4 regions of the Tardiphaga sp. 42S5 genome follow, and region 1 is predicted to be linked to each of the others. Evidence: predicted binding sites of a transcription regulator. Region 1 holds the regulator's gene; each other region holds the start of a gene.
What was found. The regulator PhoB, encoded in region 1, activates phosphate uptake and scavenging genes when phosphate is short. The targets are predictions, from matches to a motif close to TGTCATNNANCTGTCAT.
Positions count from the first base shown of each region.

Region 2: SFY93_RS04785 (alkaline phosphatase) is a predicted target of PhoB. The motif match lies at 2,857-2,873, and genes of this name have one in related genera.
Region 3: phnC (phosphonate ABC transporter ATP-binding protein) is a predicted target of PhoB. The motif match lies at 2,050-2,066, and genes of this name have one in related genera.
Region 4: SFY93_RS22315 (STN domain-containing protein) is a predicted target of PhoB. The motif match lies at 2,294-2,310, and genes of this name have one in related genera.

Region 1 covers NZ_CP139027.1:1,233,501-1,238,919, forward strand. Annotated here, with positions in the region: gene pstB (phosphate ABC transporter ATP-binding protein PstB) at 1-609, shown strand, start outside; gene phoU (phosphate signaling complex protein PhoU) at 638-1,351, shown strand; gene phoB (phosphate regulon transcriptional regulator PhoB) at 1,443-2,147, shown strand; gene SFY93_RS05785 (GcrA family cell cycle regulator) at 2,382-2,891, opposite strand; gene SFY93_RS05790 (aspartate aminotransferase family protein) at 3,338-4,564, shown strand; gene argF (ornithine carbamoyltransferase) at 4,564-5,419, shown strand, end outside.
Region 2 covers NZ_CP139027.1:1,003,233-1,008,651, forward strand. Annotated here, with positions in the region: gene SFY93_RS04780 (OmpA family protein) at 1-782, shown strand, start outside; gene SFY93_RS04785 (alkaline phosphatase) at 1,051-2,808, opposite strand; gene SFY93_RS04790 (TetR/AcrR family transcriptional regulator) at 2,918-3,556, opposite strand; gene SFY93_RS04795 (O-methyltransferase) at 3,647-4,309, shown strand; gene argG (argininosuccinate synthase) at 4,393-5,419, opposite strand, start outside.
Region 3 covers NZ_CP139027.1:2,073,385-2,078,803, forward strand. Annotated here, with positions in the region: gene SFY93_RS09620 (DUF1045 domain-containing protein) at 1-110, opposite strand, end outside; gene SFY93_RS09625 (alpha-D-ribose 1-methylphosphonate 5-triphosphate diphosphatase) at 131-1,318, opposite strand; gene SFY93_RS09630 (LbetaH domain-containing protein) at 1,315-1,965, opposite strand; gene phnC (phosphonate ABC transporter ATP-binding protein) at 2,190-2,999, shown strand; gene phnD (phosphonate ABC transporter substrate-binding protein) at 3,113-4,051, shown strand; gene phnE (phosphonate ABC transporter, permease protein PhnE) at 4,132-5,016, shown strand; gene phnE (phosphonate ABC transporter, permease protein PhnE) at 5,013-5,419, shown strand, end outside.
Region 4 covers NZ_CP139027.1:4,773,490-4,778,908, forward strand. Annotated here, with positions in the region: gene SFY93_RS22305 (FecR family protein) at 1-984, opposite strand; gene SFY93_RS22310 (RNA polymerase sigma factor) at 1,016-1,561, opposite strand; gene SFY93_RS22315 (STN domain-containing protein) at 1,558-2,232, opposite strand; gene SFY93_RS22320 (filamentous hemagglutinin family protein) at 2,565-5,419, opposite strand, start outside.

The DNA.
Region 1 (5,419 bases):
TTCAACCGCATGTATGATCTGTATCCCGGCCAGCGCGCCGAAGGTCAGCTCATGCTCGACAACCAGAACATTCTGGATCCAAAGCTGGACCTCAACCTGCTGCGCGCCCGCGTCGGCATGGTGTTCCAGAAGCCGACTCCGTTCCCGATGACGATTTACGAAAACATCGCCTTCGGTATCCGCCTCTACGAAAAGATCTCCAAGTCGGAGATGGATATTCGCGTCGAGAGGGCGCTGCGCGGCGGTGCGCTGTGGAACGAAGTCAAGGACAAGCTCAACGCGTCGGGCCTCAGCCTGTCGGGCGGTCAGCAGCAGCGCCTGTGCATCGCGCGCACCATCGCGGTGCGGCCGGAAGTGATCCTGTTCGACGAGCCGTGCTCGGCGCTGGATCCGATCTCGACCGCGAAGATCGAGGAGCTGATCGACGAGTTGAAGGATCAGTACACGATCGCGATCGTGACCCATAACATGCAACAGGCTGCCCGCGTCTCCGACAGCACAGCCTTCATGTATCTCGGCGAGTTGATCGAGTTCGATCAGACCAACAAGATCTTCACATCACCGACCGATCGCCGCACCCAGGATTACATCACCGGCCGCTTCGGCTGACGCGACATATTCGCGGGAGGAATTTGAGATGGCTTTTGAACACACCACCAAGGCTTTCGACGACGATCTGCAGGAGCTGACCCGTCTCGTCGCCGAGATGGGTGGCCTCGCGGAACGGCAGATCGTCGAATCCGTCGATGCGCTGATCCGCCGGGACGTCGCGCTCGGTGCGCGCGTCGTCGCCACCGACGCCGAGATCGACCAGTTGCAGCGCACGATCGAAGAGCGCGCCGTGCTGACCATCGCCAAACGCCAGCCGATGGCTGTCGATTTGCGCGAGATCGTCGGCGCGCTGCGCGTCGCCACCGATCTGGAACGCATCGGCGATCTCTCCAAGAATATCGGTAAGCGCGTCAATGCACTCGACAGCGACTTCCATCCGCTGAAGCTGATCCGCGGCCTCGAACACATGACCGACCTCGTGACCACCCAGGTCAAGGCCGTGCTCGACGCCTATGCCGCACACGATCTGCCCGCTGCGATGACGGTGTGGAAGGGCGACGAGGAAATCGACGCGATCTGCACCTCGCTGTTCCGCGAACTCCTGACCTATATGATGGAAGACCCGCGTAACATTTCGTTCTGTATCCACCTGATGTTCTGCGCCAAGAACATCGAGCGGATCGGTGACCATGCCACCAATATTGCGGAAACCGTGTTCTACATGATCGAGGGCCAGCAAATCCTCGACAAGCGCCCGAAGGGCGACATGACCACATTCGCGAATACGCCGACGGTCTGAAGCATGATCCGGAAAAGTGGGAGCCAGTCTTCCGCAAGGATCATGATCTAAAGGCTTTTCGGACCTCACTGAGGATATTGACCATATGGCTGTGAATGCACGCATTCTGGTGGTGGAGGACGAGGAAGCCCTCACGACGCTTCTTCGCTACAACCTCGACGCCGAAGGCTATGATGTTGAAACCGTCGCTCGCGGCGACGACGCCGACACCCGCTTGAAAGAGCGGGTGCCGGATCTCGTGGTGCTCGACTGGATGCTGCCGGGCCTGTCCGGCATCGAACTGTGCCGCCGCCTGCGCGCACGGCCCGAAACCAAGGCATTGCCGATCATCATGCTGACGGCGCGTGGCGAAGAGAGCGAGCGCGTTCGCGGTCTCGCCACCGGTGCCGACGACTACATCGTCAAGCCGTTCTCCGTGCCGGAGCTCCTGGCCCGCGTGAAGGGCCTGCTCCGTCGTGCAGCTCCCGAGCGTCTCGCCACCGTCCTGGCGTTTGGCGACATCGAACTCGACCGTGACAAGCGCCGCGTCGTGCGCTCAAGCCGTCCGATCGATCTCGGTCCGACCGAATATCGCCTGCTGGAGTTCTTCCTGGAACATCCGGGCCGCGTGTTCAGCCGCGAGCAGTTGCTCGACAGCGTCTGGGGCCGCGACATCTATATCGACGAGCGCACCGTCGACGTGCATATCGGCCGCCTGCGCAAGCTGCTCAATCCCGCCGGTGAGCCCGATCCGATCCGCACCGTCCGCGGCGCCGGCTACGCGCTGGACGACCGCTTCGACAAGGCGGCGGAGTAGGTATCTTCCTTCTCCCCGCCTGCGGGGAGAAGGTGGCCCAGCATAGCGCAGCGACGCCGGGTCGGATGAGGGGGACTCTCCATCGCCTTCGGAGTCTGTGGAGCGCCCCCCTCACCCGACGCCCTCATGCGGACGCCGACCTCTCCCCGCAAGCGGGGCGAGGTTAGAAGCCCCCAAACAAAAAATGCCCGGCTCATCACCGGGCATTTTCATTTGGCTTAGATGCTTTCCAGCTCAGCGCGTCGGCTTCGGCACTGCGCGGCGGCGATCGCTGGCCGGCTGATAAGCGATGCGCGAGTGATGCGCGCAATAGGGGGCGCCGGCCAGGGCCTTGCCGCCGCAGAAGTAGAAGTCCGCGCTCGACGGATCGCCGATCGGCCAATGGCAAGTGGCTTCGTTGAGTTCGACCAGCGACAGGCGCTGGCTGATCGGCACAATGTTGTCATAGGCGATCGGATCGGGCTCGGCCTCGATCTCGTAATTATGGGCCAGCGCGGTATTGCCGCGTGCCATCGGGCGGGCGACACGTACCATCTGCTGGGCCGGGCGCGCCTTGCGCTGCCGCGGAGCTGCCGAGGAGGGGCTCTTGGCACGGCCGGACAGGCCAAGGCGGTGAACCTTGCCGATCACGGCGTTGCGGGTCACGTTACCGAGTTCCGCAGCGATCTGGCTGGCGGAAAGGCCGCCTTCCCAGAGTTTCTTCAACTGTTCGACGCGATCGTCGGTCCATGTCATTACCGTCATCGCCGTTTTCCCTTCGTGAGCGCCGGCCTGACCGGGCAGCGCTGCGAGTTGAGACTTCAAAAATCCCTGCGGTCAGAATCCTTTAGCGCTCACCGGGCGCGAATTTCGCGTCCGGCTGTTACGCCGCACTGGATGTGTCAAAAGGATCTACCGCCGCACGAGATGTCGTATCCGACGAGGCAAAAGCTACAATATGCCGTGACTCGCGCGCAAGAGTCGGGCATGCCGCGTCCACATGCTTCTGCAAGTAAAGCTGCAAAATCGGCTTTTTCTGCGACTCCGTGTGACTCGAAAGCCGCAGTGCGCGGTTGACAGTCTTCACAGCACACATAGAATAATGCCCACGTGCCGCCCGAGAAGGGCGGCACGTTTCGTTTCTAGGGTCCGTTGTTCGATTTCGTACAATTGTCATCGACGTGGACGCCGTCTTTTCGATCGGATCGGTTATGACCAGCAACGCAACGTCCTCGCCCCTCTCTCAGGCTCACTTGCTGCCTGTTTTCGCGCGTGCGGATGTCGCTTTCGAGCGCGGTGAGGGCGCGTGGCTGATTGGAACCGATGGCGAGCGCTATCTCGATTTCACCAGCGGCGTGGCCGTGAACGCGCTCGGTCATGCGCATCCGCATATGGTCGCCGCGCTGCAGGAGCAGGCCACCAAGCTCTGGCACATGTCGAACCTGTTCAAGAGCCCGGACGGTGAACGCCTCGCCGCGCGGCTGTGCGAACAAAGCTTTGCCGACTTCGTATTCTTCGCCAATTCGGGTGCGGAAGCGATGGAATGCGCGATCAAGGTGACCCGCCACTATCATTTCTCCAAGGGCCACCCCGAGCGCACGCGCATCATCACCTTCGAAGGCGCGTTCCATGGCCGCACCCTCGGCACGCTCGCTGCGACCGGGGCTGCCAAATATCTCGAAGGCTACGGCACGCCGCTCGACGGCTTCGATCAGTTGCCGCTCGGCGATATCGAAGCCGTGAAGAAGGCGATCGGTCCGAACACCGCCGGCATTCTCATTGAGCCGCTGCAGGGTGAGGGCGGCGTGCGTGCGCCGAGCAACGCGTTCTTCGGCGCGCTGCGCGAACTCTGCGACAAGAACGGCATTCTGCTGATCTTCGATGAAGTGCAGACCGGCATGGGCCGCACCGGCGAGTTGTTCGCCTATCGGCGCATCGGCGTGACGCCGGATGTGATGTCGCTGGCCAAGGCGCTCGGCGGCGGCTTCCCGATCGGCGCGTGCCTCGTTACGGCGGAAGCGGCCGAAGGCATGGCGCCCGGCTCCCATGGTTCGACCTTCGGTGGCAATCCGCTGGCGGTCGCTGCCGCGAATTCCGTGCTCGATATCATGCTGAAGCCCGGTTTCTTCGATCACGTGAAGAAGATGTCGCTGCTGCTCAAACAGAAACTCGCGGGCGTGGTCGACGGCCACCCTGATGTGCTCAGCGAAGTGCGCGGCGAAGGTCTGCTGATCGGCCTCAAGGCCGTGGTGCCGGCTGGTGATCTCGTGGCCGCATTGCGTGACGCGAAGCTGCTGACCGTCGGCGCCGGCGACAATGTCGTGCGCTTCCTGCCGCCGCTGATCGTCAGCGAGTCCGAGATAGAGCAGGCCGTGCAGCGGCTGGAACAGGCTTGCGTGGCCCTCGGTTCATCCGCCAAGACGCACGGAGCCGTGTGATGAGCACGTCACCGCGGCACTTCCTCGATCTCACGGCCGTGCCGGCCAGTGAGTTGCGCAATATCATGAACGCGGCTGCCGCCATGAAGGCGAAGCTGAAGGGGCGGGATGGCTCGAATGCCGAGCCCGATCGTCCGCTCAAGAACAAGACGCTGGCGATGATCTTCGAAAAGCCCTCGACGCGCACCCGCGTGTCGTTCGAGGTCGGCATGCGCCAGCTCGGCGGCGAAGTCGTGATGCTCACCGGCGCCGAAATGCAGCTCGGTCGCGGTGAGACCATCGCCGACACCGCGCGCGTGCTGTCGCGCTTCGTCGACATCATCATGATCCGTATTCTCAACCATGACTCGCTGATGGAGCTCGCCGAGAATGCCACCGTGCCGGTCATCAACGGCCTGACGCGCTTCTCGCATCCCTGCCAGGTGATGGCGGATGTCATGACCTATGAGGAGCACCGGGGTCCGATCAAGGGGCGCACCGTGGCCTGGACCGGCGACGACAACAACGTGCTGATGTCCTGGGCGCACGCGGCCGAGCGCTTCCAGTTCAAGCTCAATATCGCGACGCCGCCGCAGCTGTCGCCGAAGAAGCCGTTCAAGGACTGGGTCAAGGCGACAGATGCGCCGATCACCTTCAGCGACGATCCCGATGCGATGGTGAAGGGCGTCGACTGCGTCGTCACCGACACCTGGGTGTCGATGGGCGACAAGGACGGCGAGACCCGCCACAATCTGCTCAAGCCCTATCAGGTCAATGCGCGGCTGATGTCGCTGGCCAAGCCGGACGCACTCTTCATGCACTGCCTGCCGGCGCATCGCGGCGAGGAGGTCACCGACGAGGTGATCGACGGTCCGC
Region 2 (5,419 bases), 230 kb from region 1:
CGGATCGGGTCGGCGGTGAGGATCGGACCATCGTGATCCGTCCCGACGGTTCGCAGATCATCACGGTGGTGGGCCGCGACGGCCAGCTGCTGCGGCGTATCCGCAGGGATCGTGAGGGACGCGAGATCATCATCATCGATAACTCGTTCCGCGGTCCGCGTGGCCCCGGCGGTCCGGGTGGTCTCGGCTTCTATGTCGATCTGCCGCCGCCGATGATCCGGATTCCGCAGAACCGTTACATCGTCGATTACGATCAGGCCTCGCCCGATCTGGTCTACGACACGCTGATCGCGCCTCCGGTGGATCGCATCGAGCGCCGCTATACGCTCGATGAAATCCGCTACAGCCCGATGGTGCGCCAGCGCATGCCGTCGATCGATCTGGACTCGATCAACTTCGAGCTAGGCTCGTGGGATATCCCGCCGGACCAAGCCTCGAAGCTGCAGGTGATTGCAGATGGTCTCAACCGGGCGATCTCGCGCAACCCGCGTGCGGTGTTCCTCATCGAGGGGCACACCGATGCGGTCGGATCGGACGTCGACAATCTGTCGCTGTCGGATCGCCGCGCGCAGTCGGCTGCTGAATTGCTCACCCAGCAATTCCAGGTGCCGGCGGAAAACCTGACGTCGCAGGGTTATGGCGAGCAGTATCTGAAGATCCAGACCGACGGTCCGGAGCGCCAGAACCGCCGTGTCACGATCCGCAACATCACGCCGCTGTTGAACGGCGGTCAGGCTTCGCTGCCGCCACCGCCTCCAGGTACCGCGCCGCCGCGTCGCTGAGGCGAGTAGAAAATGAAAGTGGCCGGGAGCAATCCCGGCCATTTTTGTTTTCGTTGATTGTTGAAGCGCTGTCGTTGCGGTCTCCCTCCCCAAGCGGCGAAGCCGCGCAGCGGGGAGGGTCGGCCGATAGGCCGGGGTGGGGTCTCTCCCACGGAAGGACGTGGCAACACCCCACCCGTCACGATGCTCGCTGAACGCTCGCAGTCGTGCCACCCTCCCCGCGTCGCGTGGCTACGCCACGCTAGGGGGAGGGATAAGCGGAGCTCCGTTACTTCTTCACACCCAATCCCAACGCATCCGCCATCACGCGAAACACTTCCGTATTATCCATCGCGCCCTTCACACGGTCGCTGCCGGGACCGGTGGCGGTGAGGATCACGTCCTCGCCGGAATGCACGCTGGCGCCCATCATTGCCGGCAGGTTGCCGAGCCGCAGCATGCTGCCCGGCGCATTCTTGTATTTCTCGTTGGCCTTGAAGGTGCCGGGCTCGTCGCCCTTCTCGGTCGGATCGTTCGGGTTGTCGAGCTTCGGCCGCAGCGTCTCGTAGTGATCGGGAAGGCTCGCCGACATGATCGCAAGCCGCCGGCTGACATCGATGCGCGATGGATAGCCTTCGGCATCCGTCGCGGGATAGTTCGGGAAGCCGGCCTTCTCATAGACGCCAAGCCGTTCGCGCAGCGGCAGGTTTGACTCCTTGCTCATGTCGTCATTGACGGTGCCGACCAGGCTGTTGGGATGGCTGTGGTCGGAGACGACGAGGATGAGCGTGTCGTCGCCGCGCTTGGCTGCCCAGTCGCGGGCGAGCTTCACGGCATTGTCGAGCATGATGACGTCATAGACGGCGCGGTCCATGTCGAGCAGATGGGCGTATTTGTCGATCAGGCCGGACTCGACCATCAGGAAGAAGCCGTTGTCGTTGCGCGACAGCACCTTGAGCGCGCCATGCACCTGCTCGGTCAAATCAGGCTGCTGCGGAAATTTCTTCACGCCGCCGCCGCCGAGAAACTTGCGGTCCAGCACGCCGTCCATATTGCCAGGCGTAAAAAGTCCAAGCAGCTTGCGCGTCTCCGGCTTCTTGGCGAGGCCGTTCAGTTCGGGCGCCGTGGTCGCCACCGAATAACCCGCATCGCGGAAGCGCGCGACATAGTCGACGTCATCCTTGCGCTTCGAGGTGGCGGCCGCCTGCGGCAGGAAATTCGCAGCGCCGCCGCCCATCAGCACGTCCGGCTTGGCCGCAAGGAACTGCGCGACGATCTCGTCATAGGCCGCGCGGCGGCGGATATGCGCGATCATCGCAGCGGGTGTCGCGTCCTCGACCTCGGTATTGGTGACGATGCCGATCGCCAGATCGAGCTTGCGTTTCGCGAGGCTGGTGATGGTTTCGACCTGCGGGTCGTCGAACACATTCGCGGTGCGATCCGCATAGACGCCCATCGCATTGGTTGCGGTCTTGTGGCCGGTGGCATAGGCGCTGGCCGAATTTGCGGAGTCGGTGATGATGGAGTCGGAGCCCGCCGTTGCCACCATCGCCATATGCGGCATGTCGTCCATCGCGAGCTTTCCGCGGCTCTTGCCTTCGGCAATGCCCTTCGAAAGAATTCTGGCGCCGACGCGGTGCGCCAGCGACATGCCGTCGCCGATGAACAGGATCACGTTCTTCGCCTTGCGCGGGCCGGTATCGTAGACGTTCCACGTCACCGCGCGGCTGCGCACGCCGTCGCTGACTTCGATCTTGTAAGTCCCGGCTTTATCGAGCGTCACGTCGCGCAGCAGCAGCGCGGACTGATCCTTGTCGTCTTCCTTCACGATGTAATCCGCGGTCTTGCCGAACGCTGCGGTCTGGTCGGCGCCGTTGATCGTCACCTTGATGTCGGCGGCCTGAACGAGTTCAGGAAACTCGACCTTGAAGTCGAATTTCGCGCCCGCGAGGATATCAGCGCGGTCGAGCGGGTAGATCGCCTGTGCTGGCAGCGAGGTGCTCGTCAGTAGCAGCGTCGCAGCGGCCGCAATAAAGGTTCTCGTCATGATGGATATTCCCCCTGAGGCGCCCGGCTTAGGGCGCGGGCCTGCATTACGACAGTTGGATGACTGGCAGGTGACGTGCGGTCGTGCCAACGGAACGGAGGCCAAAATGCTAGGTCTCACAGCTCCCGGAGCTCTCCAGATAGCTGCAAAGCATATCTGCCAGGCCTTCCGCAAAAAATTCGATCTCGGCCGCTGATCGCGGGCGGATGGAAAAGTCCTTTCCTACTCCGCTCAAGGTCGAGGTGATGACATCGACGACGAGCGATCTCCTCTCCTCGGTCGCCGCTGGCAGTGCATGCGCGATGAAGGACGCGAATGTGCGTCGTCCTGCCGCTTTGGCCTTGCGGGATTCCGGAGCATCCCGATAGAGCGGCGCCGCGCCATCGAGCGCATGGCGAATGTCGGCTTCGTCGCATTCCGATTTGATAAAGGCATGGACCAGTTTGCGAAGACGCGCAGATGGCGATGCACTTTCATCCTCCAGAATCTGGCGGAGCATGTCGTTGGTGTCTCGCCATTCGTCGCTCTGCAAACGAAACAGGATCGACGCCTTGTTCGGGAAGTATTGATACAGCGATCCGACGCTGACACCGGCCTTCTCCGCCACGCGTGCGGTGGTGAAGCGGTGAAATCCTTCTTTCGCCAAAACCTGAATAGCAGCTTCGAGAATGGCGCTGACCAGCTCTTCGGAGCGCACCTGTTGCGGCTGTTTTCTCGAATGAATTGAATGGCTTGTGCGACGTGCCATTTGCCGCCTCCGCAATGCGATTAGCGAATGCGAATAAATATTCGTATTTGCAGAGTGGCGCAATCAAGCGCTGCTTTCGCAGGAAATATCATGACCACACTCACGACGGATCCCGTCGCTCCCCTTCTCAAGCGTCTTTTTGAGGAAGCAGATGCCGCACGGTCCCGCACCAGCCAGGCCGTCGCCGATCTGTCTGAGGACGATCGGCTGCGGATGATGCAGAGCAAGACCGACTATGTCGATCTCTACGGCCGGTTCAGGGACGTCCCGCTTGCCGTGTCGCCTGCGACCGGTGCGCTGCTCTATATGCTGGCGCGATCGACCGGCGCCCGGATGATCGTCGAATTCGGCACGTCGTTCGGGATCTCGACGCTGCATATGGCGGCTGCGCTGAACGACAACGGCGGAGGCCGATTGATCACGAGCGAATTCGAACCCTCGAAGATCGTCATCGCGCGGCAGAATCTCGCCGAAGGCGGCTTGATCGATCTCGTCGAATTTCGGGAAGGCGATGCTTTGCAGACGCTGCGTGCCGATCTGCCGGATACGATCGATCTGCTGCTGCTCGATGGCGCCAAAGCGCTCTATCCGGAAGTGCTTGCGATCGTCGAAAGCCGTCTCAAGCGCGGAGCTTTCGTCATCGCTGACAATGCGGATTACAGCCCCGACTATCTCGCTTATGTCCGCAATCCCGCGAATGGTTACCTGTCGGTCCCGTTCGGTGATGACGTCGAGCTGTCGATGCGGATGTAGCGATGAAGGTGCCAGACCTAGACGCGAGAATAGGATGGGTTTGCTTACGCTCAACCCATCCTACGCGTCACAAGGCCACGTCTTCAGCTCTTGTCATTATCCAGCTTCGGAATGTTCGATCCCTCACCGGCGCTCAACAGGCCCGTCTTCGAATACAGATCCAGCTTGGCGCGGGTATCGGTGATGTCGAGGTTGCGCATGGTGAGCTGGCCGATCCGGTCCGCCGGCGTAAACGGTGCATCCTCGACCTTCTCCATGCTCAGGCGCTCCGGCGCGTAGGTCAGGTTGGGGCTCTCGGTGTTGAGGATCGAGTAGTCGTTGCCACGGCGCAGTTCGAGCGTCACTTCGCCGGTGATCGCACGCGCGACCCAGCGCTGCGCCGTCTCGCGCAGCATCAAGGCCTGCGAGTCGAACCAGCGGCCCTGATAGAGCAGCCGGCCGAGCTTCATGCCGCTCATGCGATATTGCTCGATGGTGTCTTCGTTGTGGATACCGGTGACGAGGCGCTCATAGGCGATGTGCAGCAGCGCCATGCCTGGCGCCTCATAGATGCCGCGGCTCTTGGCCTCGATGATCCGGTTCTCGATCTGGTCACTCATGCCGAGGCCATGGCGGCCGCCGATGACATTGGCCTCAAGGAACAGCGCGACAGGATCGGTGAAGGTCTGGCCGTTCAGCGCAACGGGCTGGCCATCCACAAACCGCACCACGACCTTCTCGGCCTTGACGGCGCAGTCGTCGCGCCAGAACGGCACGCCCATGATCGGGTTGACGATCTTGATGCCGCTGTCGAGCTGTTCGAGATCCTTGGCTTCGTGCGTTGCGCCGAGCAGGTTGCTGTCGGTAGAATACGCCTTCTCGGCGCTCATCTTGTAGGCGAAGCCGTGGGCGGTCATGAAGGCGGACATTTCGGCGCGGCCGCCCAGGTCGTCGATGAATTGATCGTCGAGCCAGGGCTTGTAGATCTTCAGGTCCGGATTGGTCAGCAGTCCGTAGCGGTAGAACCGCTCGATATCGTTGCCCTTATAGGTCGAGCCGTCGCCCCAGATATTGACGCCGTCTTCCTTCATGGCCGAGACCAGCATCGTGCCGGTGACCGCGCGCCCGAGC
Region 3 (5,419 bases), 840 kb from region 1:
ACGTCATTGCCGGTGAAGGGATCGTAGCCGAGGATTTCGGCGCCGAAGCGGGAGAGGGCACTGTCTGCGTCGGGGGCGTAATAGATCGCGTAGCGCGGGAATTCACTCATGGCCGCACCATAAAGCCGCGTCACGCCGCGGCAATAGCTTTGCGTTGCAGGGCACGCGCCGGCTGAAGCCTTGTGGCATCGGATAGATGCACGAGCCTGCCCTTCACAATGACCGCGACGATGCGCGGCCGCAGCGCGACGCTGTCATCGACAAGCAGGAGATCGGCGCGGCGCCCGCCTGCGATCTCGCCGCGATCGATAAGTCCGGCGGCTTTTGCGGGCGCGGACGAGATCAGTGCCCAGGCCTGCGGCAGTGACAGGATACGATCCTCGACCAGCCGGAATGCGGCCAGCAATTGCGCGGGATAATAATAGTCCGATGCGAGGATCGAGCAGAGGCCCTTGGCGATCATGTCGGACGCCTTGGTCCAGCCGGTATGGCTGCCGCCGCGCACCACATTGGGTGCGCCGAACACGATGAAATCGCCGGCCGCGGCCGCGGCCTTCGCGGTCTCTTCATTGATCGGGAATTCGGCGATATTGACGCCGAGTTTGCGGAAGTCGTTACGCATCGCAGGGGTTGCGTCATCATGCGAAAGCGTCGGCACGCCGGCAGCATTCGCCGCCTTGGCGAGGCGGGCAATCGAGGCAGGCACATCATCGGTGCGCGACAGCACGCGTTCGACCAGTTGATGGAAGGCCTCGCTCGTGAGGCCGGTGCGTTCGACCATCCGCGCGCGCTTCGCCGGCCTCGAGATGCCGGCAATATCCATGTGATCGTTGAAGGCGAGCAGATCGATGCGGCCGGCCTGCAGCCAGCCCAGGATCTCGTCTTCCGCGTCGAGGTTGAACGTCTCCTGCCGCAGATGGAAGCGGGTGTCTGACGCGAGCTGCGGCCGCAGCGTCTCGATGGCATCCAGCAGCTTGCGGGCGTTCTCGGCGCCGCGCAGGCCCGGCTCCCAGGACCACGTGGTGCCATGAAACACTGTGGTGATGCCATTGGCGATGGCCTGCCGGTCGCTGTCGATCAAGGCGACATCGACCGGGAAGTCGACGCCGGGGCGCGGCATCAACTGCCGCTCGAAGGCGTCGCCATGCAAGTCGACGATTCCCGGCAGCACCAGCAGATCGGAGGCATCGAGGCCGAGCGCGCCATGGGGCGCATCCGATCCGATGTCCGCAATCACGCCATCCCCAATCTGCAGCGAAGTCTCGGCGATGTCCTGGCCGAGCAAAGTGCGTCCGCCGTCGATGAAAAGTCCAGTCATGTCACTGCCATCTGCCTGGGCGCCTTGACGCCTTTATACTTGCTCAAGAAATCCTCGACCGGGAGCCTGCGGAAATCCGGTAGCGCCTGTCGTAGCATCTCGTGGTCCCAGTTCCACCAGGCGAGGTCCATCAGCCCGTCTTCCACGGCTTCCGAAAATCGTCGCCGCACCGGCCGCGCCGGATTGCCGGCGACGATCGTATAGGGGGCGACGTTCTTGGTCACGATGGCCCCGGCGGCGATCACCGCGCCGGTGCCGATATTGCGGCCGGGCAGCACGATGGCGCCATGGCCGAGCCACACATCGTGGCCGATAGTGCAATGATGTTCGCGTCGCCAGGCAAAGAAGTCGGCGTCGTCGCTTTCGCCGGGGAAGTACGCACTGGCGCGATAGGTGAAGTGCGCCTGTGTCGCCCGGTGCATCGGGTGATTGCCGGGATTGATCCGGATCATCGCCGCGATCGAGCAGAACTTGCCGATCGTCGTGTAGGTGATCTGGCCGTCATTCACGACATATGAATAGTCGCCCATCGCCACTTCGTTGAGGATCGTGCGCGCGCCAACTTCGGTATAGGCGCCGAGCTCGGTATCGACGAGTTTCGCGGTGGGATCGACCGCTGGCGTGAGCGAGAGTTGTTTTCCGGCCATGTGACGCTCGTGCGACGGAAGAGGAATCGGTGGGTGATATATCAGAATGTGCGCTGGCGCGCGGGCACCTCTTCGGTCGGTTTCGTGACGGTGTCGTGACATCAGCATGAATTCGGACATCCTTTTCCCGCAACGACGATAACCCGTATGCGCAGGGCACATGTCACATCATTGTTAAACGCGGGCGTTACCGGTGGCGATGTCTATTGTCATTGGAGTGCCTCATGCTGGTGGTGGATAAGCTGACGTGCCGTTTCGGCGCCAAGGCTGCCGTCGATAACGCGTCGTTCGAGATCAAGCCCGGCGCATTCGTCGGCGTGATCGGTCGTTCCGGTGCCGGCAAGTCGACCATGCTGCGCATGATCAATCGCCTGTGCGAGCCGACCGAAGGCCGTATCGTATTTGATGGCACCGATGTTACCGCACTCAAGGGCCGCGATCTGCGCAAGTGGCGCGCGCGCTCGGCGATGATCTTCCAGCAGTTCAATCTCGTCGGCCGTCTCGACGTGCTGACCAATGTGCTGATGGGCCGTCTGGCCGAGATGCCGCAGTGGCGCTCGCTGACCCAGATGTGGCCTGAGGACGACCGTGCGCTGGCGATGTCGGCGCTGGAACAGTTCGACATGGCGCAATATGCTTCGCAACGCGCCGATCAGCTCTCCGGCGGTCAGCAGCAGCGTGTCGCCATCGCGCGTGCACTGGTGCAGCAGCCCGACATTATTCTCGCGGATGAGCCGATCGCCTCGCTCGATCCGCGCAACACCCGCATCGTCATGGATGCGCTGCTGCGGATCAACAAGCACTTCGGCATCACCGTGATGTGCAACCTGCATTCGCTCGATCTGGCGCGCACCTATTGCGATCGCCTGATCGGCATGTCCGCCGGCCGCGTCGTGTTCGATGGCGCGCCGTCCGCGCTCACCGAGCATATCGCCCGTGAACTCTACGATCTCGAAGCCGATGAGGTGATGGGATCGGCGCATATGCCGACGCCTGTCCGCGTTCCCGAATACGGTGTTGCTGCCGTCGCGTGATTGCAGTGCGTTGAAAGTATCGCGGTGACGTCATCGTAACGATGGCATCGCCGCGATAGACGCGCCTTCTACCAAGAAAAAACGTTTCACCTCAGATCAAAACAGGGACTGTCATGATCAACCGTCGCTCCATTCTGCTCAGCGCTGCGGCGCTGGCTTTCGCCGCCACCTCGGCCTCGGCCCAGGATTACAAGGCCAAGTATCCGGAACTGACCTTCGCCATCATCCCGGCAGAAAACGCCTCGGGCGTCACCGAGCGCTGGGCGCCCTTCGTCGCTTATCTGTCGAAAGAACTCGGCGTGAAGGTCAATCTGCGCATCGCCAATGACTACGCAGCCGTCATCGAAGGCCAGCGCTCCGGCAACATCCACATCGCCAGCTATGGTTCCGCCTCGTTTGCGCGCGCCCGCCTCACCGGCGTGAAGACCGATGCCTTTGCCAACGACATCAACATCGATGGCTCGACGGGCTATTACTCGGTGTTCTTCGTCAAGGCGAACAGCGCTTACAAAACCATCGATAATCTGAAGGGCAAGAACCTCGGTCTGGTCGATCCGAATTCAACCTCCGGCAACAACGTGCCGCGCTTCGAGCTGGACAAGATGGGCATCTCGGATGCCGACACCTATTTCAGCAAGGTCGTATTCACCGGCAGCCACGAAAATGCGCTGCTGGCGCTGTCGCAGGGCACCGTCGATGTCGCCGCCAACCAGTGGACCAACGACAACGACTCGACGCTGCAGCAGATGCTGACCAAGGGCATGCTGAAGAATGCCGACGGTTCAGCGATGAAGAAGGAAGACTTCCGCATCATCCACAAGTCGGCCCCGATCATCAACGGCCCCTATGCCTATAGCTCGGACCTGCCGGAAGAACTGAAGGTCGCCATCGCCAAGGCCTTCACCGACGCGCCGACCAAGGACAAGGCCGCATTCGACAAGCTGTCGGACGGTCAGAAGAAAGGCTTCCACGCCGCGACCACCAAGGATTGGGACGCCACCATCGACCTGATCAAGTTCGTCGACGCGCTTCGCAAGAAGAAGGCATCCTGATTGCCTGACCATTGAAGGGAGCCGGATCAGCAATGGTCCGGCTCCTTTTCTGTGTTTGATCCCAGACAGGCCCGCACATCATGTCCACCGCCGTTTCCATCCTTCCGGCTCCGCAGCTCGCTGCGCTGAACGATGCCTACCGCAAGGCGGTGGCACGCCGGCGGTTGCGCACGCTGTTCGTTGTGGTGGCTTGCTTTGCAGCGCTGTTCGTCGCGGCGCTGGGCGCCGAGGTTAATCTCAGGACCTTCATCGAGAAGATCGGCAACTTCGGCAGCTATTTCGATCGCATCTTCACGCTCGAAGCCGGCACCCGGGTCTGGACAGACGTCAATGAATGGTTCTGGGGTTGGAAGAAGTGGCTGTCGCTGCTCGGCGAGACCGTGCTGATTAGCTATGTCGGCACGCTGATCGGTGCCGTGCTGGCCTTCGGGCTCAATTTTCTCGCGGCCGAGAACACCGCGCCCTCAGTGCCGCTGCGCTTTGCCGTGCGCCGCTTCATGGAATTCTGCCGGACCGTGCCGGATATCGTGTTCGCGCTGATCTTCGTCATCGCTTTTGGCCTTGGCCCGATGGCCGGCGTGTTGGCCATTGCGATCCACTGCGTTGGGGCGCTCGGCAAGCTCTATGGCGAGATCGTCGAGAATATCGACATGAAGCCGGTGGAAGGAATTCGCTCGACCGGAGCGGGCTGGATCGACTGCATGCGCTTTGCGGTGCTGCCGCAGGTCGCGGCCGGATTTGCGAGCTACACGCTGCTGCGCTTCGAGATCAATGTGCGTGGTGCCTCCGTGATGGGCTTCGTCGGCGCCGGCGGCATCGGCCAGGAACTCGTCGTTGCTGTCAGAAAGTTCTACTATTCCGACGTCAGTGCGATCCTGCTGATGATCATCGTCACGGTCTTCATCATCGACATCGGGACCGGCTGGCTGCGCGGCCGTCTGTTCGGCAAGGAAGCCAGATCATGAGCAGGCAGCCTGACATCAATACCCCCGCATTGCGCGGGCGCTATCCTGATGTCTTCAACCGCCCGATGGCTTCGCGCGCCGGCGTGCCCGCGATCCTGGTCGCGGCGCTGGCATTGTTCATCTTCGGGCTCAATGAACTCGACTTCTCGCCGGCGCGGATGTGGACCGGCCTGCGAGAACTCGGTTGGATCACCATGATGATGATCCCGCCGAATCCCGGTTCGTCGCTGCCTGCCTATCTGCAGGCGATGGGCGAGACGCTGTCGATCGCCTTGCTGGGCACGACTTTGGCCGCGGTGTTCGCGCTGCCGGTCAGTCTGCTAGCGGCACGGAACGTCATTCCGTCCGCGTGGCTTCGCTTTCCGGTCCGGCGTTTTCTGGATTCGATTCGCGGCGTCGATAC
Region 4 (5,419 bases), 2.8 Mb from region 1:
TCAGGAGAGCACGACGATGGCACCGGGAAGCGACGTCACCTTGGCGCCATAGGCTTCCTTGACAAGGGCGATCAGATCGTCGACGCGGTCGATAGCAATGCGTGCCTCGACGGGACGGCGCCCGAGTGCCTCATTCGCGAGAATGATCCGACCGTTCCGATACCGATTGACCTCGCTGACGACGTCAGCAAGCGGCGTTTGCCGAAACACCAGTTGACCGTCGCGCCAGGCCATGACGACGGCAGGATCGACGATGGCAGGTGCGTTCACGATGCCATCGGCATAGGAGGCCTGCTTGCCCTCACCCACGGTGACGGATGTCCCCGCATAGGCGATCGCGACCATGCCGCGATGACATGTGACCACGGAGCGCCCGCCTTCGCATCGGAGGTTGAACTGCGCATCGGTGGCGTGAACGGCCCCGCCTCCGGCCGCAACCGTCAGTGTTGCGGGCTGTTGCTGCGAGACGGAGATCGCGGCCTCACCGGAAATCAACTCAAGCCTTCGCGCGTTCGCCTCGTGAAGGACGTTCAGACTGCTGCGGGTATTCAATTCGACCGTAATTCCATCACCCACCGCAATCTGGCGTCGCTCCGCGGTACGGGTTCGGTAATCGGCGGCCAGCTCCTGGGGCGATGGCCACAGCTCCATCGGCGGGCGCGCAATCAGATAACCGGCCCCGGCAACCGATGCCGCAATCGCTCCGCCGAGAAACCAGCGACGGGAACGTGCTGTTCGGCCCGACAACGCATGACCTGACGCCGCAAGCCCTGGCGACGTCGATACGGCTGGGTGGCGCGCCGCCTGTTCCAGCCTGTCCCACAGCGCATTGGCCTCGGCGAAAGCCCGCGCATGCGCCGGACTGCGCGCGCACCAGCTCGCCAGATCCCGGCTATCCGCAGCCGTGGCCTCGCCGGATGTCAGGCGGACGAGCCACGCCTGCGCCGCGTGCGCCAGCGCCTGATGTCCCTTCACGTCCGTCATTGGAGTGCTGTCCTCACCCATCCCTTACCCCTTAAGACTCTTTTGGGAGGCCGGGACCGAACCGACGGATGACTTTTCTTCCCAGACGTTGCGAACAGTGCTGCAGGGCCTGCACGAGCTCCTTTTCCACCATCCGTGGGGAAATGCCGAATTTCACCGCGATGTCGGCGTGCTTCATTTCATGAACCCGCGCGAGCAGGAAAATTGCCTTGCGACGCGGCGTCAGCTCGTTCAGCGCAGCCGCAAGCTCTTCTATTTCCCGTCGCGCGTCCGAAATGCGCTCGGGATCGAGGGTGTGGTCCATCATATGGCGTACCACCTCGATTTCGGAAACGGAAAGCTTGCGGCTGTCAGCCTGGCGGCGGTCCGCGGCCTCGTTCAGCGCCATGCGAAACAGGTAGGATTCCGGCTTCTGGATGGCATCGATGTCGCCTATCCGGTCGAGCCGCAGCCAGGTCTCGTGCAGCACCTCGACCGCCAGGGCATCGGAGCCCAGCCGGCGACGCAGCCGCTCGCGAAACCGCTGATATTTGGCCTCAAAGATGCTCCGCATCCGGAGAATCGACGTTTCCGTCATCGCGCAGCCCCGGTCGCGCAGACCGCGTCGGACGTGCCTTGCTGCAGGATAACGGTGACGGGCTGCGGCAGCCCGACCGGCGGCGGTGTCACTCCGGCGCGCGCGATCGCGAGGGCTATGCGCGCATCGCGGCCATCGTCACCGCTCGAACCGACCGGATGGATCGCATCGATCGATCCAGCCTGTCCGACCCACACCTGCACCACCGAACGGTACGGTCCGGGCCGTACCTCCGCATCGCTGCAGAGCGCCTGTTCGATCGTACCCTGAATCAGCGCGAAGTAATGGCTGAACTCCGCGCGACGATGCCCGTCAGAATGCTCGCCATCGATCATCGGCGCCGTCGTGTTCGGACCGACCGTGAAGGCGGTGTCGCCGGCACGACGAAACGAAAGACCGGTTCCAGCAAGAAGAATGCGCAGTGCGTCCTGCGGGAGCAACCGCCCGTGAACCGCGGCTGATCGCTTGCCGCCGGCGACTTCGGCATCGACCAACGCGGCCAACCCCGTGCTGTCGGCAAATTCGACCAGCGCGCTGGCGAGCGGCTGCGCAGCAATGTCGAAACGTCGTGCTTCGCTGGACGCTCGCGCGTCGATCGGAGAACCCAGCAAAGCAACACCTACCGCAAGACGAAGCGCAACGCCCACATGCGCAACCCATGGCGCGGGCATTTGACCCCATCCTCACATTGAAGGGCACGTGACGTGCCAAGCACGTACCTATGTGACAAGTATAACAACTAGATGTCAGGCCAGAACCGCCCGAAAAGTCACAGATTTTTCCTGCGTACCAAGCTGCGTTAGCTTATCCGATGTACCTTGCACGATGTCTGTGATCGGCACGTCGAACATTCTTGCTCGATCACCTAGTTCAAAGGCAAGCAAGCGAGCACATCAATCCGCTGCCGAGTGCCTGCTTTACGTCCCAGGAGCGGATCCGGCTTACCGGATCGTTGAGGAAGATGAGCCGTTAGAAACCACACAGGCCGATCTGCCGGCCCTCATCAAGGGCGTTGGCGGCGCTTCTCTGCAGCAAGCTCCGCAACCTGGCTATCCGTCAATGGACCCAGCCCAAGAACCTGATTTGGGCTGTTGGCGTCATAGCCGCGAACATCGCTTCGCTTGCGCCTCTCCTCCTCTTCCTTCCTGGCCTTTTCCATGTCAGATGGGCTTCTATCGGCATCGCCGGCACTACCCCCGTAACCCAGCACCTCGACGATGATCACCGACGGTTGGGCCGTCGTGGTCTGCTGGCCAGCGTCCTTGACGGCGTCGGCGGCGGCCTTGTCCTTGGTGTCGATCGAAAGATTGACAGCTGGTGCTTCCGCCTTCGGCACGCCCTTGCTGTCGCCACCGACCTTGATGTTATCGGCATTCAGAACGAACATCGCGGCGACGTTGAAGTTGCCTGCGACCCGGATGCCGGCGTCGCCCGCATCCACCGTGCCTGATGGCGCGATCAGATCGAGATCGCCGGGCTCGACGCCGGCATAGCCAATCACGGTACCGATGCCGGCGCCGCTGATCCCTGACTTTTCGACTAGTCGCGTGACTGAGTCTTTGTCGGTGACGATCTGCGGTGGCGTGCCGACGCGCGTCGTCTTGGCGCCGCGGCCAGCGTCGATGTCACCGAGTGTGGCCCAGATCGTCACGTCGCCACCGCTGAAGGTCAGCGCACGCGAGCGGTTCACGACGACGCTCTTTTTCGCAAAGATATCGATCTTGCCGTAGCCCAGCGTGATCAGGCCGAAGCCCGGCTGGACCACCTGGTTCAGCGCCGCGATCTGCAGCCCGCCACCCGGCGTCATCACCTCGATGTTACCGCCGGACATGGTGCGGAACATGGCGTTGTCGCTTTCTACATTGCCCTTCCAGCCGTCGCCAGGGAACAGGGTGGCGATGGCGGCGTAGCCGCGCTTGTAGCCGCCGGTCGCGCCGCCGGCGGTCTGGTCGCGGCCGGATTCGCGAAGCTCCTGCATATAGACCTGCCGCAGAAAGCGCTGCTGCGTTAGCGCCGGCATCGCCTTGAACGCCGCCCAAGCGTCAATTGGCGAGAGCGTCGTACCGGTCATGTCGAGGACGAAGGAAACTAGGCCGTAGCGAGTCTGCTTGTCGCCGCCGAGGGCGGGCCGACTGTCGTCCGTAAAATACAGCGGCAGCACCTGACCGCCAACCATCGTGGTGAGATAAGCAGGCATCGCCGCGGTCTGCGTTGGATCTAGATAGGTCTTTGCCATGGAAGCGTAATCCGGCTGCTTGCCGTTGAGCCCCGCAATCATCTCGATTGAGGCGCCGGTCTTGGACAAGCCGTTGATTGTGGTGTTCGGCCGCACCTCGTTGGTGGTCGCGTCATACAGACGGTTGCCGTCGCTTCGGATCGCCAGCGCATCGCCATAGATATCACGTCCGCTGGTCAGCAGGAGCGAGCCCGGCCCCTGGACGACGATCGCAGGAACGATGCTTGGATCCTGCGGTCTGATGTTGTGGTGGATGTAGTCATTGCCGGCATTCAGCCACGACACGTCGGTGGAACGCAAATTGCGCAGGTTCAGGTTGAGGTCGCGGATATCCTTGCCAGCCGACATCCAGACTTGCTCGTTGGTGGTGATGGTGTTCTCGGTCTTGACAACCTCGCCGGCCAGGATGCGTCCGGCGCCGCGGAGGATGTTTCCATTCAGCGCATAGAACCGGCTCGGCTCCATGTCGCCGGCATTGGTCAGGACGTCTGGATTATTGATGCTACGAAAATACGCATTGCTGCCACCAAAATCGACCAGCGGATCAATCGGATTGCGCAGGATGTCAAGAAACCGCGTCTCGGAGAACCGCGTGTTGGTGTTGAGCTGCAGCGTGGCCCCGCCAAACGGGCGCAGATAGGACGGCAACATTCCGGGCGTAGCGCGGGCCATCACGATCATGCCAGCGGTGATGTCCTGCGACGCCAGCATCGTCAGGTCGGAGGTGGCGCCGGGCAATGTTGCAATACGGCCGAGATTGCTGATCGAACCACTCAGCGACGCAATCCGGGTCTGTGCCGGATACAGATTGCCGGAAAACTGGTTCAGAAAGGCAAGGACGTTGGGCGTAGTTGCCCTTGCGGAAGTCACATCCTGTGACAGATAGTTAATCTGGTTGACCAGCGTAACGTCGCCCCCCAACGAGGTCAGGTTCAGACGACTGTCGCCGGTTTCGCCGACCATCAGGGCCTGAGCATTGGCGCCCTTTTTCCGATCGAAGGCCATCAGCGGATCCATCACCGTCTGCAGACGCAGCTCCCCCGCGGTGTGAACGTCGAGACGCGCGTCGCCGAGCGCCAACACCGGCGCGATGTCGTAAGTCGTCCACGAGGCGGGGCTGGTGATGATTGACAGGACCTGACGTCCGATAGCGAAGGTGTCGGCATCGATACTCCCCGTCCCCCGCGCGACATAGTAGTAGCCAGCCTTGATGGCGCCGCCGGCGGCGACGTTCATCGCGCCGCCATTGTCGATATGCACGACGCCGTCGTCGGCGGTGACGCCGCCGGTGACACGCCCGGTGGTGGCCACCGCCACCATCAAGTTGTCGAGATTGCCGCCGGCCCGAACGTTGACGTTGCCGCCGCCGAGCACGCCGACGCCCTGGATAAAGGCGCTATGGTCGACCCACCAGGTCGATTGCGATTGCTGCGTGAAGCGCAGGTTTGCTCCGACGTTGCCCTCCTTCTTCAGCCAGTCGCTGATGACCATGTTGTTGGTCATGATCGTAGGCAGCACCGAACTGATGCTGCCACTGGCCTCGATGCCGAGATGACCGCCGAGCACGCCGTAGACTGCAGCGCCCGGCGCGGTGAAGCCCGCATAACCGACATTGTCCTTGC